DNA from 4 places in the Motilimonas thetidivivens genome. Region 1 is predicted to be linked to each of the others. Evidence: predicted binding sites of a transcription regulator. Region 1 holds the regulator's gene; each other region holds the start of a gene.
The links. Region 1 encodes sigma-54, which starts transcription at its own class of promoters, with help from an activator protein. Its sites were predicted from a motif close to GTTGGCACGNNNNTNGNNT; they were not measured.
Positions count from the first base shown of each region.

Region 2: flgA (flagellar basal body P-ring formation chaperone FlgA) is a predicted target of sigma-54. The motif match lies at 1,605-1,623, and genes of this name have one in related genera.
Region 3: fliE (flagellar hook-basal body complex protein FliE) is a predicted target of sigma-54. The motif match lies at 1,815-1,833, and genes of this name have one in related genera.
Region 4: glnA (glutamate--ammonia ligase) is a predicted target of sigma-54. The motif match lies at 2,198-2,216, and genes of this name have one in related genera.

Region 1 covers NZ_JBKFDK010000007.1:138,838-143,053, forward strand. The annotation lists gene rapZ (RNase adapter RapZ) at 1-451, opposite strand, end outside; gene ptsN (PTS IIA-like nitrogen regulatory protein PtsN) at 463-909, opposite strand; gene hpf (ribosome hibernation promoting factor) at 917-1,204, opposite strand; gene ACK8OT_RS07650 (RNA polymerase factor sigma-54) at 1,225-2,676, opposite strand; gene lptB (LPS export ABC transporter ATP-binding protein) at 2,762-3,487, opposite strand; gene lptA (lipopolysaccharide transport periplasmic protein LptA) at 3,487-4,008, opposite strand; gene lptC (LPS export ABC transporter periplasmic protein LptC) at 3,995-4,216, opposite strand, start outside.
Region 2 covers NZ_JBKFDK010000001.1:35,033-39,248, reverse strand. The annotation lists gene ACK8OT_RS00195 (CheR family methyltransferase) at 1-617, opposite strand, end outside; gene ACK8OT_RS00190 (chemotaxis protein CheV) at 635-1,552, opposite strand; gene flgA (flagellar basal body P-ring formation chaperone FlgA) at 1,788-2,468, shown strand; gene flgM (flagellar biosynthesis anti-sigma factor FlgM) at 2,542-2,862, shown strand; gene ACK8OT_RS00175 (flagella synthesis protein FlgN) at 2,862-3,296, shown strand; tRNA gene ACK8OT_RS00170 (tRNA-Arg) at 3,363-3,439, opposite strand; gene ACK8OT_RS00165 (flagellar assembly protein T N-terminal domain-containing protein) at 3,507-4,216, opposite strand, start outside.
Region 3 covers NZ_JBKFDK010000001.1:73,237-77,452, forward strand. The annotation lists gene ACK8OT_RS00360 (sensor histidine kinase) at 1-395, shown strand, start outside; gene ACK8OT_RS00365 (sigma-54-dependent transcriptional regulator) at 400-1,764, shown strand; gene fliE (flagellar hook-basal body complex protein FliE) at 1,909-2,232, shown strand; gene fliF (flagellar basal-body MS-ring/collar protein FliF) at 2,249-3,961, shown strand; gene fliG (flagellar motor switch protein FliG) at 3,954-4,216, shown strand, end outside.
Region 4 covers NZ_JBKFDK010000028.1:17,355-21,570, reverse strand. The annotation lists gene ACK8OT_RS17150 (DUF4124 domain-containing protein) at 25-543, opposite strand; gene glnA (glutamate--ammonia ligase) at 718-2,127, opposite strand; gene typA (translational GTPase TypA) at 2,691-4,216, shown strand, end outside.

The sequences.
Region 1 (4,216 bases):
GCTGTTTTACCAATTCGCTGAGATCATGAATCGACATATCGCTGGTATCTATGCGCAGATCCGCGGATTCAGATATTGGCTCCAGTAGCGCGGTTTCTTGATCTATGGCTTGAGATAAAGATAACTTCATCTTAGCTAAAGGATGCAAGCGGCGCGTTTCACTGTAACGACGAACCAAGATGGCGCTACTTGCGTCTAAAAACAAAGTAGTTAGCTCTACTTGTTGCGCTAATCCCTGAATGGTGGTGTGCAGCTCATTAGGATCAAGCGGTAAGTTTCGCACATCAATGCTAACTGCGACTGCCTCATAATTGTCCTGTAAGCTTGTGATTAAAGCCGGAAGTAAAGGCAGTGGCAAATTGTCGACACAGTAATAACCTAGGTCTTCTAGTACCCGCAACGCTACCGTTTTACCAGAGCCTGAGCGACCACTCACTATGGTGAGTTTCATATTTTTTCCGTTTAAGGTGTGCAGATCACATCAAACAGCTCTGCATCGGTTTTCGCTGCACGCAGCTGACGACAGATTTGTTTATCCGAGAGTTTACCCGCAATAAGTGACAGTGTTTTTAAATGTTCGCTACATTGGCTTTCTGGTACCAAGACGGCAAACAATAAATCGACAGGTTGATTATCGATGGCGCTGAAGTCGATAGGGCTTTCGCATTGGATAAAAATTCCCGTAACGGGATATTCATCGCTGATCCTGGCATGGGGAATAGCGATACCGCAACCCACACCTGTGGTGCCAAGGCGTTCACGTGTGAGCAGATTTTCAAACACCACCTTAGCGTCGATGTTAAGTTTGCCAGCTGCTAACTCGCTAATGATTTCTAGGGCTTTTTTCTTGCTTGAACAAGAAACTGCACTTAACGTGCAGTCTTGGGTTAATAATTCATTAATTTGCATATTTGAGTTAAGACTGTTTCAGCTTTTCCTTGTGCTTGATCACTTGGCGATCTAATTTGTCAACCAAAGCATCTATTGCAGCATACATATCAGTATCTTGGGCAGTAGCGAAAACCTCACCACCGGTTAGGTTAATTTTGGCTTCCGCAATTTGGTTTAATTTTTCGACGTTAAGTATCACCAAAACGGAATTAATGCTATCAGAATGTCGTTCAAGTTTAGAGAATTTCGTTTCTACATAATTGCGCATTGAATCAGTGATATCAATGTGGTGACCTGATAGGTTTATTTGCATATCGACTCTCCTGTTACTGTCTATAATAGACTCTTGCGTTGGTTAGAAGGCGGAATGTTTAATGATTCTCTATATTTAGCTATTGTTCTGCGGGCAACTTTGATGCCTTGATCGGCCAGTAGCTGAGTGATTTTACTGTCACTTAGTGGCTTGGCTGGTGTTTCGGCTGCGACTAGTTTTTTAATGAGTGCGCGAATGGCCGTTGATGAACATTCACCGCCACTTTCAGTTGCTACATGGCTGGAGAAGAAATATTTTAGTTCAAAAATACCTCTTGGGGTGTGCATGAATTTTTGCGTGGTAACGCGAGATATGGTCGATTCATGCATTTCCACTGCCTCGGCCACATCGTTCAATACCATAGGTTTCATGGCTTCATCGCCGTATTCAAAAAAGGCCACTTGATGCTGTACGATACAATTCGCCACCTTCATTAGGGTTTCATTGCGGCTTTCAAGGCTTTTAATAAACCATTTGGCTTCTTGCAAATGTGAGCGGATAAATTGGCTGTCATCGCTATTGCGCGTTTGTTTGGCAAAGGCGGCGTACTGATCATTGACGCGTATTTTTGGCATGCTGTCGGGGTTAAGTTCAACCACCCAGCGGCCCGCTTTCTTTTGTACCGAGACATCGGGCACTATGTATTGGGCGTCGAGTTCAACCACCGCATTACCGGGGCGCGGCTCTAAGGTGTGAATTAAACGCATGACCTCGCGCAGCTCTTCTTCTTTGAGCTTGGTCTTACGGCTTAACGTTCGGTAATCGCGGTTTGCCAGTAAGTCCATGTGCTCTTTGATGATGGCAATGGCTTCGGCTAACCAAGGTGTATCGGGTGATATTTGGTTTAATTGGATCAGCATGCACTCCTGTGCGGAGCGGGCTCCAACACCGAGGGGATCAAAGTGCTGCAGCCGTTTAAGCACGGCTTCTACTTCATCTAGCTCAACCTCAAGATCATCGGATACGACACTTTCTAAAATATCTTCACTGGAAACGGTGAGGTAACCTGATTCATCGATGGCATCAATAATCGCTAGCGCGATGGCGCGGTCGGTTTCACTAAATGGCGTGAGCTCCATTTGCCATATCAGGTGATCTTGTAGGTTAGCGCTGGTTTCACCTTGGTAAATATAGTCGCTGTCATCCCCACCTGAGCCAACGCCTGTGCTGCTTGAGCCCGCATTGGTGGTGAAGGTGTCATCCCACGTCGAATCAGTGGGTAGTTCATCCGGAATATCGTTTTGCGCCATGGCTTCACTGGTTTCAAGCTGGCTACTGGTATCATTGTCGTAGCTGGGCTCGTCGCCGCTATGCTCGTTTTCTTCAATTTCGAGCAAGGGGTTAGACTCAATGGCTTCTTGGATTTCTTGCTGTAACTCTAATGTAGAAAGCTGCAACAAGCGAATGGCTTGCTGTAGCTGAGGGGTCATCGTTAACTGCTGACCTAAACGCAACTGTAGGGTTGGTTTCATTAAATTCCTGTTACATCACTCAATAGGTATGAGAGCTTGGATGTTGGGGTGAGCTCAAGCATCCAAATTCGGGTTACCTTTAAAACTATAGCTTGAATTGATCGCCAAGGTAGACTCGTTTTACTTGTTCGTTTTGTAAAATTTCTGCCGGCGTTCCCGTGGCAATCATTTCCCCATGGCTCACTATATAGGAATATTCACATACATCTAGTGTCTCTCTCACATTATGATCAGTGATTAATACACCTAAGCCTCTGTCTCGTAAGTGTTCTATGATTTTTTTTATATCAATTACTGAGATAGGATCAACCCCAGCAAAGGGCTCATCGAGCAAAATAAATTGCGGATCGGCGGCCAATGCTCGCGCAATTTCAACCCGCCTTCTTTCACCACCCGACAGGGCCATACCTTTACTGTCTTTAATATGGGTGATGTGAAACTCCTCGAGCAGCTCATTGAGCCGGTCTTGTTTTTGTTCACTAGAAAGTTCATCACGTATTTCTAATATGGCCATGATGTTTTGCGCCACGGTGAGACGGCGGAAAATAGACGCTTCTTGTGGCAAATAGCCAATCCCTTTTTGTGCTCGTACATGCATGGGTTGACTTGAGATCTCTTGATCATCGATAAAAATTTGCCCTTCGTCGCGTTTAACCAGGCCAACTACCATGTAAAAGGTGGTGGTTTTTCCCGCTCCGTTGGGGCCGAGCAGACCCACGATTTGGCCTGTTTCAACTTGCAGGCTAACGCCATTGACCACACGGCGGTTTTTATAACTTTTTGCTAAGTCTTTTGCTTGAAGGATTGCCATTATTGCGCCGTTTCATTAGATGAGTTTGATTTATTTTTTTGCTCTACTTGTGCGGGAAGAAACACGGTTCGAGTTTGCTGATCGCCTTTTTCACCCTCAATTTGGCGCGTGGTGATGTTGTAAGTAATCTTTTCCGCGGTGTAATTACTATCTAACTGCGATAGGGTGGCTTTTTGTGTCAAAATAATTTGATTGGTTTTTTTCAAATAGCGAATTTTGTTGGCGCGAGCTTCAACGGGTTTGCCATCGTCCATCATTTGATAGAAGGTCGCCGGATTGCCGGTGGCGATCATTTCTTCTTCACCCGCTTTATGGCGGATACCGACTAATTTGCTAGCCGTCATTTTAATGCTGCCTTGGGTAACAACCACATTACCATTAAAGGTTGTTGTATTGTTGTCAAGGTTTGCGGTGTTGGAATCGGCGCGGATCACGATTTCCTTAGTGGAGTCGGACTTAAGAGCGTAGCTTGGTGCGCTCAGAATAAGTAATGATGCGAGTAAAAGGTTAAGGTTTTTCATTTAAATAAGTCGCCGTTACTTGATTTAATAAACTGATGTTTTTGCCATTCAATTCACCGAACAGGCCTGTCCCTTGTTGCTTAATTTGATCGCCATATAGAGTAACAAGGTCGTTTGAATGAAGCTCGTTGTTGACCAAATCCAGCGTTAATTTGTCGGTGGTGATCAAATTTATGTGTTGGTCATGGGTTAAATTAGTGATGGTTAC
Region 2 (4,216 bases), on a different contig from region 1:
AGTAAGTTGAACGACCGAAAGGACGCCAACTTTTTGACTTTATCTGATATCCGCATCCGTCCTGAGCCATCATTAATCGCCTCAAAAAATTGACGCTTACGCTCAGGCGAAAGCCCTCTAGCGAGCGCGAGAGAGTCATACTCGCCTTTCTTACAATGCTCTAGCATAGCACTCGATATATCCGTGCCAAGGATTTGAATACCATGGGGCATAGCGCCCGGCTTTTTCATTTGATATTCCAAAGTCGACATTGCAATCGAGTAAGGCTCTTGCCCAGACGATGACGCAGCCGACCAAATTTTAAGTGGTCGCTTATTGACGCTTAACTCCGGATATAATTTATCAACCAATAACTGAAATGGGTAAGTATCACGAAACCAAAGCGTTTCGTTTGTCGTCATTGCATCGATCACCGATGCTCTCAGGTCGCGCTCACGAAAGCTCATTGAACGCTGAATCAGCTCAGGGAGCGAATCCACCTTATATTGGCTTAATAGCGGAGATAAACGGCTCTTAACCAAGTACTGTTTATTTGCCCCTAAAACAATACCGCACTGAACTTCAAGAAAGTCAGAAAATTGTTTATATACTTCGTCAGACAACATTTTAGCAGTCAAATCAATGCCCTTAATTCTTAACTATTTACAGCTTCTTTCACAGCACTTGCTAATTCATCAGGATTAAACTTAGCGATAAAGTTGTTAGCTCCTACTTTGTTTACCATAGCTTGGTTGAACACCCCGCTTAATGAGGTATGTAAAATGATGTGCAAATCTTTGAGTGCGGGTGTTGCTCTAATCTCAGCGGTTAGGGTGTAGCCGTCCATTTCAGGCATTTCAATATCTGAGATGATAAGCGCAATTTGATCGGTAATCGGGCCATCTTTAGCCATTTCTTTCAGCATTACAAGGGCTTCTTTACCATCTTTAGCCAAAATGCACTCTACGCCTAATGAAGTAACCGCCTTCTTAACCTGATTACGCGCAACACTGGAGTCATCTGCAACTAAAATCTTACGCCCATGCACTTTTTCACTGGTATCCGGCGTCTTCAGCTCTTCGCTAACATCGGTATTAACCGGAGAGATTTGGTCTAGTATTTTTTCAACATCGATAATTTCAACCAGCTCATTATCGACTTCTGTTACCGCGGTTAAGTAACTAAAGCGCCCTGCGCCTTGCGGCGGAGGCATGATTGATTCCCAGTTCATATTAATAATGCGTTCAACTGAGTTAACTAAAAAGCCTTGCACTGAGCGGTTGTACTCAGAAATGATAATAAAGCATTTAGACAAATCTTCGATTGGGCGCCCGCCTGTCGCTAAACTCAAATCAATCACCGAGATGGTCTTGCCGCGAATATGAGCCACCCCACGAATAACCGGGTGTAACTTAGGCATGGAAGTCAACGGCGGGCATTGCAGAACTTCTTTTACCTTAAACACATTGATACCGTAACGCTGGCGTCCCATCAGCTTAAAAAGTAGTAACTCTAATCGGTTTTGCCCTACTAGCTGGGTCCGCTGGTTTACTGAATCAAGTAATCCTGCCATAACTGTCTCCGTTTATCATCCATCTGCATTGCAATCACTCACTATTGTGCGTACTGGCATCGAGTTTGCTTACATTCATTATTCAAGTACTAGCAAACTACTTCATTAATGAGTTTAGTTGCAAAGCACAATTTGCATGAGTTAAGTTTAAACCTTAAATCAAACCTAAGTTGAATTTTTCAGCCTAATTGACTGATTTTTTTATGTCTCAACCTATATCGACACCAGGAGTAAAATGCTAAAGCGATTATTTATTTTATTATGCAGTTTAGGTATTTATCAGGCTTTTGCTAGCCCAAACCCACATTTATTGATCGAAAAGATGGCAGAAGATGAAGTTGCCGCACAAATTCAGTCTCCCGCGAATGGAAAAGTAGACATTGTTGCATCACCTTTGGATTCAAGATTAAGCTTCACGCCTTGCCAACAGCCTCTCACTGCCGACATCGTCAATGACAAAATCAATAAGACCACGGTCGTTAAAGTAAGTTGTGATGACGCCTCGGCTTGGCATACTTATGTTCAGGTGAGAGTAAAGATAACAACGCCTGTGGTGATAGCCTCGCAACTGCTGGCGCCTGGTGCTGTTTTATCCGAACAAAACATTATTATTGATTTTGTCGAAGTACAAAATATCCGTGGTAATGTGATTGCCGATCCAACCCAACTTTATGGCGTCAAAGCAAAACGACGCATCCCGAAAGGCCGCATGATCAAAATGCGCGATGTTTGCTATATCTGCAAAGGAGATAATGTGATCATCAAAGCCAAAATAGATAACCTTGAGATCAAGACCAATGGCATTGCCATTTCAAGTGGCTCCCTAGGTCAAACTATCCGAGTCAAAAATGTGCAAACCAATAAAACAGTCGTCGGAAAAGTGACTGGTGTAAGCGAAATGGAAGTAAAGTTATAATTTCTGCTAAAGTTAATCCAGCATCTGCCGATATGGTATATTAGCGGCATCTTAATCTAGATAGGTTGTTATTATGGCTATAAATATGAACAATGTTGGCAGCAGGGCCAACTTGCAGGTTGAGCAAAAACAACAAAAACAAGAGCAATTAGCTAAGGCGACAGAACAAGCACCAAATCGACCAGCAACAGGCAAAGACTCGGTGTCACTCACGCCTCAAGCACAAGCTTTCAATAGCCTGAAAAAAGAATCGTCTGAAACCACGATCAATAGAGAGCGGGTCGAAACGCTGAAAAAAGCCATACTCAATGGTGAATACAAGATAGATGCAGACAAACTAGCCAAAAATATGACAGAATTTGAAGCTAAGTTTGGCCAATCACTTGGAATTTAATGAACGCATCTATTTTACAGCTACTTGAGCAGCAACTGGCTTACACCCAATCGTTAGTCGAGCTGATTAATGAGGAATACGAGACACTCATCAATCGTGATCCCGATCGCCTTGATCAGCTCGTTCATCAAAAACAGGTTTTGTTGCAACAAGTTGAAACCAATGATCAAGCCATACAAACTCACCCTGATTCGGCTCAATTAAGCGATGATTCCAACACAGAAATACAGACTTTAATGAGTGCAATCAAAACGGCATTTAGCACCTGCCAACAGCAAAATGCCGTTAATGGTGAAATCATTGAAATGAGCCTGCGCACAACCAAACATCTAACCAGTGTGTTAAATCAAGCTAAAGCAGCTAACTCCTTGACCTACAATGCAAAAGGAAAGACCCAAGGAGGTAATGCATTAGGAAAAGGCATCAAAGCGTAGTCGTACTTAATGAGTGTTATTGCACGTTAGAATGATTGGCAACTCGACTTTGTTGTAACAGAGAAATGGCGCTTCCTACAGGAATCGAACCTGTGACCTACCCCTTAGGAGGGGGTCGCTCTATCCTACTGAGCTAAGGAAGCGAAACTTGATTATATACAGTCGCTTAGCATATTTAAAGCGTTCAATTTTCTCCTCCCGCTAAACTAACTATTCCAGCAGAGCAAAGTCATTGAGCTGAATATTGCTGGCAGGCATTGAACCTTTAGCCTGCAAAACAGCCGAATCACGATACAACTCAACAACCTGAGTCGATATTGCACTTTGCTCTTGTCTAAATCTGGGGATACCAAACTGATCTGTGTAGCTTGAGTTGTGCGACAATTTAATCCGTTGGCCAATTTTCAAACCATTGTCACTGCCCAAGTTGATCTGAACTAGATCATCACGCACCGCGACAATTTTTGCCATCGGTTGCGCACATTCCAAGGATAAACTTGTATTGATAAGCACATCATCCATCACCTTAATCAAACGCTGACCATAAGCCGATGTCCAAAAATGCTTTGATGACAAATCTACTTGCTGCTGGCGAGAGTATTCCCATATAGCCTGCTCACGATAATGCTTAGTATCAAGTAACTCACCCGTCATGCCATCAAAAAGATAAGTCGTTAGAAAGAAGTTTCTTGGCGCTTGCTTTTCCGTTAGGTCAAAAACACTGGGCTTCTCACGCTCGATTGAGACATCTGAAATACTTCCCAACATAACAAACTGACTATCGGTACGACTGGCTATAGCCATTACCTGCTCTCTAACAGCTTGGTGACGAGCATCCAATAAATTAGGATCAAAATTAACGTTTTGATTGATATATTGACGAATATTGAAAGCCTGAGAATGAAGCTCGAGTAAATTAT
Region 3 (4,216 bases), on a different contig from region 1:
GTATTGCGCTGCCTGATCCTGATTTATATCTGCTCGCTAATAAAAATGCCCTTGCCAGTGCGATAGGTAACCTGATTCACAACGCGCTGCAAGCCTGTGGTGAAGGCGCCAAAATTCACTTGCGCGCCAGTTGTAATGCTGACTCCATGGTGGAAATCAGTGTGTTGGATAATGGTCCTGGGATCCCCGCAGAATTGTTACCTGAAATCGTTCAGCCGTTTTACACCACTAAACCGCAAGGCTCGGGGTTAGGATTAGCCGTCGTGCAGTCTGTTGCTAAAGCCCATGAGGGAGAGATGCACGTGACTTCTGTGGTGGGTAAGGGCAGTTGTTTCACTTTATGTTTACCATTGCATGCGGTGGCGTCGATGCCAGCGCAGGTAGTAGGAGGTTAGCCTTATGTCTACAGCGCAGATTTTAGTGGTCGAAGATGATGCCGGCCTACGTGAAGCCTTGGTTGATACCTTAATGTTGGCCAATTATGAATGCACCGAAGCCGACAGCGGTGAGGCGGCTTTATTGTCACTCAGTCGTCGCAGCTTTGATTTGGTGATCAGCGATATTCAAATGGGCGGCATGTCGGGGTTGACCTTATTGCAAAACATCAAAGCCAAATATCCTGATATCCCTGTGTTGCTAATGACAGCCTATGCCACCATTGACGATGCTGTTAAGGCGATGCGTGAAGGGGCGATTGATTATTTGGCCAAGCCGTTTGCACCCGAAGTGCTGCTCAACCAAGTCAGCCGTTATGCGCCTGCGCAAAAATGTGAATCGGGTAAACCCGTTTATGGCGACCCGAGTACCGAAGCCCTGCTTCATTTGGCAGCTAAGGTCGCAAAAAGCGATGCCTCAGTCATGGTGACAGGGCCAAGTGGCGCGGGTAAGGAAATCATGGCGCGCTATATTCATGACATGTCGCCTCGTAGCGAGCAGCCGTTTGTCGCGATTAACTGCGCGGCTATTCCAGAAAATATGCTCGAAGCTACCTTGTTTGGTTATGAAAAAGGGGCGTTTACCGGTGCGGTACAAGCGTGTCCGGGGAAATTTGAACAAGCCCAAGGCGGCACTATTTTACTTGATGAAATCACCGAAATGGCGTTAAGCCTGCAATCTAAGTTATTACGGGTGTTGCAAGAAAAAGAAGTTGAGCGTCTGGGCGGTCGTAAAACCGTGAAATTAGATGTGCGAGTATTAGCGACCAGTAACCGCGATCTGAAACAAGCCGTCAGTGAGGGTAAATTCAGAGAGGATTTATACTATCGACTCAATGTATTCCCCTTGCAATGGCTGCCGCTGCAGCAGCGACCTGGGGATATTATCCCACTCGCCGAGCACTTAATCACGCGCCATAGTGAGCAACCATTCACTTTGTCTGATGATGCCAAGCGTCGATTAATTGACTATCCTTGGCCCGGCAATGTCCGTGAACTGGAAAATGTAGTGCAACGCGCGCTTATTTTGGCTGGCGGAACGACGATTGAGCTAGACCACTTGATCTTAGAAGACGAGCTGATAGCTGCGGGACAAAGCGTACAACCGCTGTCCAGTGCGCCTTATTCAGAAGCAAGAGTTCAAAATGTCGACTCAATTCCTGAGGAAAAGTTAGGTGATGAGCTAAAACAGCAAGAGCACCAAATTATATTGGATGCATTAAGAGCTTGTGGTGGCAAGCGTAAAGATGTTGCAGAAAAACTAGGGATCAGTCCAAGAACCTTAAGGTATAAATTGGCTCGTATGAAAGAGTCAGGTTTAACCGTTTAAAAAGTCATTGTTATTCAAGTAAAAAAGGCGGATTCCCCGCCTTTTTTACTTTTGGCCTACAAATTGCATTCTTCCATTCATAACTGTTAATAAGCATGTTTAACGAATTTAGGTCAACAAATTGACAGTGTTTTGGAGGCAACAATGAACGTAACCGACTCATCAATGTTATTTAATGAAATGCAAGCCTTGTCGCTTCAAGCAAAAGGGCTTGAATCTCAATTGCCTGCAACTTCGTCTACACATGGGGAGTTCTCACAACTTCTGAAACAAGCTATCGACAATGTAAATGGCTTACAGCAGAATACCAGTGAGTTGCGCAACCGCTTTGAAATGGGCGATCGTAGTGTAAGCTTAGGTGATGTGATGATTGCATCGAGCAAATCGGGTGTGGCATTTGAAGCAACCGTACAAGTGCGCAACAAAGTAGTAGAAGCATACAAAGAAATTATGAGTATGCCGGTGTAGTTAAAGGATATTTTACGTGGCTGATACGAACCCAAATACAGACTTAATGGTTGGCGCTAACAGCACCGCCATGAGTCAAAGCGATCAACTTGAGCAAGGTGAGCAAAAAAGCTCCGCGCTGTCTGTGCTCGGTAATGTTGATGTGCTGCGACAAGTCACCATCATCATAGGTTTAGCCATCGTTCTCGCTATTGTGGTGATTTTATGGCTGTGGGGTAAAGCGCCGGATTACCGCCCGTTAGGCTCTTTTAACACGGAAGAGCTAATTACCACCCTAGATTTTCTTGACCAAGAAAAAATTCCATACGAGTTAGAAGGCAACACCATCATGGTGATTGCTGACGATTATCAACAAATTAAAATGCGTATGACTCGCAATGGCGTTGCTCCCGTTGATGAGCAAGGTGATGAGATCCTAATGCAAGACATGGGATTTGGGGTCAGTCAGCGACTTGAAAGTGAACGCTTAAAACTCAGCCGTGAGCGCCAACTCGCTTTAGCCATCCAAGCGATGAAAAATGTGCAAAAAGCGCAAGTGCTGTTGGCCATTCCTAAAGAAAATGTGTTTACCCGCCGTGAACAAAAAGCCAGTGCGACGGTTGTTGTGACAGTAAGCCGAGCCAATAGCTTAAGCCAAGAAGAAGTCGATTCGATTGTCGATATGGTTTCTTCTGCAGTGCAAAATTTAGAGCCATCTCGCGTTACGGTAACAGACCAACGAGGTCGTTTGCTTAATTCCGGCAGCCAAGACCCGCTTGCGGCCAAAAGCCGAAAAGAATTCGAATTAGAGCGTAAGCGCGAAGAAGAATACAAAAACAAGATTGATTCTATTTTAATCCCCGTGGTTGGTTTTGATAACTATACCGCCGAAGTGGATGTCACCATGGACTTCACCGCGGTAGAGCAGACCCAAAAACGCTACAACCCAGATTTGCCCGCGCTGCGCAGTGAAATGACGGTTGAAAACTCAACCATGGGCGGCGACGGCGCTGACGTACCGGGGGCGCTAACCAATCAGCCACCAATGGACGCCGAGATCCCTGAAGATGCGACAGAGGGAGCGAGTGCTGGCGCAGTGGGCAGCAGCCATAAAGAAGCAACCCGTAATTATGAACTGGATACCACCATTAGTCATTCACGCCAACAATCGGGTTTTGTGCGCAGGCTAACGGTATCGGTTGCTGTTGATTATCAAGCACAAACTAACGAAGAAGGTGCGCTTACTCGCACTCCAAGAACGCCTGAGCAATTAGCCAGTATTCGCCGGTTATTACAAGGTGGCTTAGGCTTTGATGTTAATCGCGGTGATATTTTGGAAGTGGTAACCGTACCCTTTAACCGCCCTGAGCTTGAAAACGTCGAAGCACCGCCATTTTGGCAATCGGATCAGTTTTATCAAATGCTGCGCTTTGGCGGCTCGATGCTGGTTATCTTGATTGTGGTGTTTGCCATCATCAGACCTATGCTGAAAAAGCTACTCTACCCAGAAGCCGTGGACAAAGAAGATTTCGATATGGGTGGCGCAGTAGGATCACTCGCTGGGGATGACGATCTTAAACTGGTGGCAGCCGATGCCGATGAGTTAGATTTTGGAATTAAGGATGGTCAATTCATTCTACCTGATCTACACAAAGATGAAGATTTAGTGAAAGCTGTGCGTGCCTTAGTGGCCAATGAGCCAGATCTTTCAGCCCAAGTAATCAAAGATTGGTTAAACGAAGATGCCTAACGAAAAAAAAGCCCCAGAAAAGTTTGATATTTCATCGCTGACGGGACTCGAAAAATCGGCCATCCTGATGCTGAGTTTAACCGAGGAAGATGCCGCACAAATTTTTCGCCACCTTGAGCCAAAACAGGTGCAACGCTTAGGTATGGCGATGGCATCGATGAAAGATTTTTCCCAAGAGAAAGTGACCGCAGTGCACCGCGGCTTTGTCGAAGATATTCAGAAGTTCACCAATATCGGTATCGGCAGCGAAGACTT
Region 4 (4,216 bases), on a different contig from region 1:
TAGCGGTGAAAAGGTGAGCGAGATCTATCTAACTGATGCTCGGCGTAAATGTACGGTTATAATTTCAGATGATGCAATTATCTTGCCGTTTTTATCAATAAGTTGAACTTGCAGGTTGTGACTACCGCGATCTATGTTGGTAACCAGTAATGTTGGGCTTTGGTGCTTTTCCCCCACCGGCGTACCGTCGACAAGCAACTGTAAAGTTTGGCCATCTTCAAGAGCTGGCTTGACCTCAACATTAACGCTAATTGTACCGTTGTTGTCGTAAAGGGTGCTGTCATGAACCGGTGATGTGATACTCGCTGTATATTTAGTGTTTGATTTCTCTGCCACTGGTTTTGACTTATTGGACGTCGCTACCGGTGCGGCTGGAACCTTATGGCTGGGTGAGACCTGGATACTGATTTTCTCCGCCCCTGCTACTTTTTTATCTGAGAAATGCACAGTGCCGTTTTTATCGACCCAGCGATAAACCGTATCTGTTTGAGTCGCGCTAAGGCTAAGCGCGTAAAATCCAAGCAACAAAAATAAGTATTTCATGACCGCATCCTTTCTACTGGCAATACAGTTTGTCTGATGCACTAAAAGATGGCAAGCGGCCAGTTGATACAAATGTGACTAATACATAAAAATAGTTGAGTAGGCATAAAAAAACCCGCTAAAAGCGGGTTTTTATGCATATTACTTGGCGTTTACCAAATACAGCTCTGACAATTAAACAGAGTAGTATTTTAGGTATTCTAGTGGGTGAACCGCCATGTTAACTTCTTCGTGCTCTGCACCTTTAAGCGCGATGTAAGCGTCGATGAAGTCATCAGAGTATACGCCGCCAGCAGTTAAGAACTCACGGTCAGCATCTAGAGCTTCTAGTGCGTCTTTTAGTGAGTAAGCAACTTGTGGGATTGCTTTTGCTTCTTCAGCTGGTAGGTCGTATAGATCTTTGTCCATTGCATCGCCAGGGTGGATCTTGTTCTTGATACCGTCAAGACCAGCCATTAGTAGCGCAGAGAACGCTAGGTATGGGTTAGCTGATGGGTCAGGGAAGCGAACTTCGATACGACGTGCTTTTGGAGATGGTACCACTGGGATACGGATAGAAGCACTACGGTTACGAGCTGAGTAAGCTAGCATTACAGGCGCTTCAAAGCCAGGTACTAGACGCTTGTACGAGTTAGTAGAAGCGTTAGTGAAAGCGTTTAGTGCGCGAGCGTGCTTGATGATACCACCGATGTAGTAAAGTGCAGTTTCAGATAGACCGCCGTACAAATCACCAGCAAACAAGTTCTTACCGTCTTTTTGTAGAGACTGGTGAACGTGCATACCGCTACCGTTGTCGCCTACTAGTGGCTTAGGCATGAAAGTGGCTGTTTTACCGTAAGCGTGCGCTACGTTATGAACAACATACTTGTAGATTTGGATTTCGTCAGCTTTTGGTACAAGCGTGTTAAAACGACAAGCAATTTCGTTTTGACCCGCAGTAGCAACTTCGTGGTGATGCGCTTCTACTACTAGGCCCATCTCTTCCATTACTAGACACATTGCAGAGCGAATGTCGTGTGAAGAGTCAACTGGAGCTACTGGGAAGTAACCACCTTTAACGCCTGGACGGTGACCTGTGTTACCGTCTTCGTATTCTTTACCTGTGTTCCAAGCTGCTTCTTTGTCGTCAACGTGGTAGAAAACGTTACCCATGTTGTTGCCGAAACGAACGTCGTCAAATAGGAAGAATTCTGGCTCTGGACCGATGAATACTTGGTCAGCAATGCCTTCGCTACGCATGAAGTCTTCAGCGCGACGAGCGATAGAGCGAGGGTCACGGTCGTAACCTTGCATTGTATCAGGTTCTAGAATGTCACAACGGATGTTTAGCGTTGTTTCATCAGTGAAAGGGTCGATTACAGCAGTTGATGTGTCAGGCATCATTACCATGTCTGATTTTTCAATGCCTTTCCAACCTGCGATTGAAGAGCCGTCGAACATCTTACCTTCAGTGAAGAAGTCTTCGTTTACTTGATGAGACGGGATAGAGATGTGTTGCTCTTTACCACGTGTATCAGTGAAACGTAAATCAACGAATTTAACATCATGCTCTTTGATTAGAGCTAAAACGCTTTCTGCGGACATGCTTTATAACCTCCGGTGTCATCAAAAATGATGGCTTGTGTAAATAGACAAAATAAACTGGTTTTGCTTAATGCTAAAAGCGTGCCAAATTTGTCATCCCTTGCAAATAGGGCTTCAACGTGTTTGTTGCAGCCGAATTTTGTCATCTTTTGCTCTAATTTGGTGCAGCCATGGATCTTTGTGGTGCAAACATCGCTGCAGCCCATTGAGGCCGGTTATTAATAGCAGATGGGGCTCTTTTGAGCAATTATTCACCGCTGATCCTAGCGATAAATTATTTAAAAATTATGAAAATAGAGCCTTAGTAGTCACTTAATTTGATGACTATTTTTAGCGTCAATAGGCCTTGTTGCTGCTATATTTTTTGTTTATGGATTACCATAAATGCAAATATTATGGCTGCGCTCTGCGGCGCGACGACGAAAAATTCAACAATTTGGCTGGAATTTCGAGGTGATTTTGCCAAGTGGTGAAATGTGATCGCATTAAAACTATTTTATTTGACAATTGATCTATACAATAACGCCGAATTTTTATCCAAACCAATTTTGAGGCACTAAGCTGTGTTAGAAAAATTAAGAAATATTGCAATCATTGCGCACGTTGACCACGGTAAGACAACACTGGTTGATAAACTGCTGCAACAGTCTGGCACACTAGTGAGCCGTGGTGACGCTGAAGAGCGTGTAATGGATTCCAACGATCTTGAAAAAGAGCGTGGTATTACCATCCTAGCTAAAAACACCGCGATTGAATGGAACGATTACCACATCAACATCGTAGACACCCCAGGACACGCCGATTTCGGTGGTGAAGTAGAACGTATCCTGTCTATGGTTGACTCGGTATTGCTATTGGTTGATGCAGCTGATGGCCCGATGCCTCAAACACGCTTTGTAACTCAAAAAGCTTTTGCTCAAGGTTTAAAGCCAATCGTTGTAATCAACAAAGTTGATAAGCCAAGCGCGCGTCCTGACTGGGTAATGGATCAAGTATTTGATTTATTCGATAACCTAGGTGCAACCGACGACCAACTAGACTTTAAAGTAGTTTATGCTTCTGCATTAAACGGTTTTGCAACCATGGATTTAGACACTCCGTCTGAAAACATGGAACCGTTATTCCAAGCTATCGTAGATAACGTAGCTGCGCCGGATGCCGATCCTGAAGGTCCATTCCAGATGCAAATTTCACAGCTAGACTACAACTCATACGTGGGTGTAATCGGTGTGGGTCGTGTCTCTCGCGGTAAAGTGAAAGTTAACCAACAAGTGACCATCGTTGGCGCCGACGGTAAGAAGCGTAACGGTAAAGTAGGCCAAGTACTGGGTTACTTGGGTCTAGAGCGTCACGATGTTGAAGAAGCGAAAGCGGGTGACATCATTGCGGTTTCTGGTTTAGGTGAGCTAAAAATCTCTGACACCATTTGTGACCAAAACAACGTTGAAGCACTCCCTGCGTTATCGGTTGACGAGCCAACCGTAACCGTGACTTTCCAAGTAAACAACTCACCGTTTGCCGGTCAAGAAGGTAAATACGTCACGTCACGTAACATTCTTGAGCGTTTAGAAAAAGAATTAGTACACAACGTGGCTCTACGTGTTGAAGAAACCGACGATCCAGATAAATTCCGCGTATCTGGCCGTGGTGAGCTTCACCTAGGTATCTTGATTGAAAACATGCGTCGTGAAGGTTATGAGCTTGCGGTATCACGCCCTGAGGTTATTACTCGCATCGTTGATGGCCAGTTAGAAGAACCTTATGAAACAGTGACCATCGACGTTGAAGAAGAGCATCAAGGCTCTATCATGGAGCAACTTGGTCTACGTAAAGGTGAAATGACCGACATGTCTCCAGATGGCAAAGGCCGTATTCGTATGGACTTTATCATCCCAAGTCGTGGCTTGATTGGTTTCCAAACCGAGTTTATGACTTTAACTTCTGGCTCAGGTTTGATTTACCACACCTTCTCTCATTACGGCCCACACAAAGGCGGTGAGATTGGTCAACGTAAAAACGGCGTGCTAATTGCTAACGCAACAGGTAAAGCCCTAACTAACGCGCTATTCAACCTACAAGAGCGTGGCCG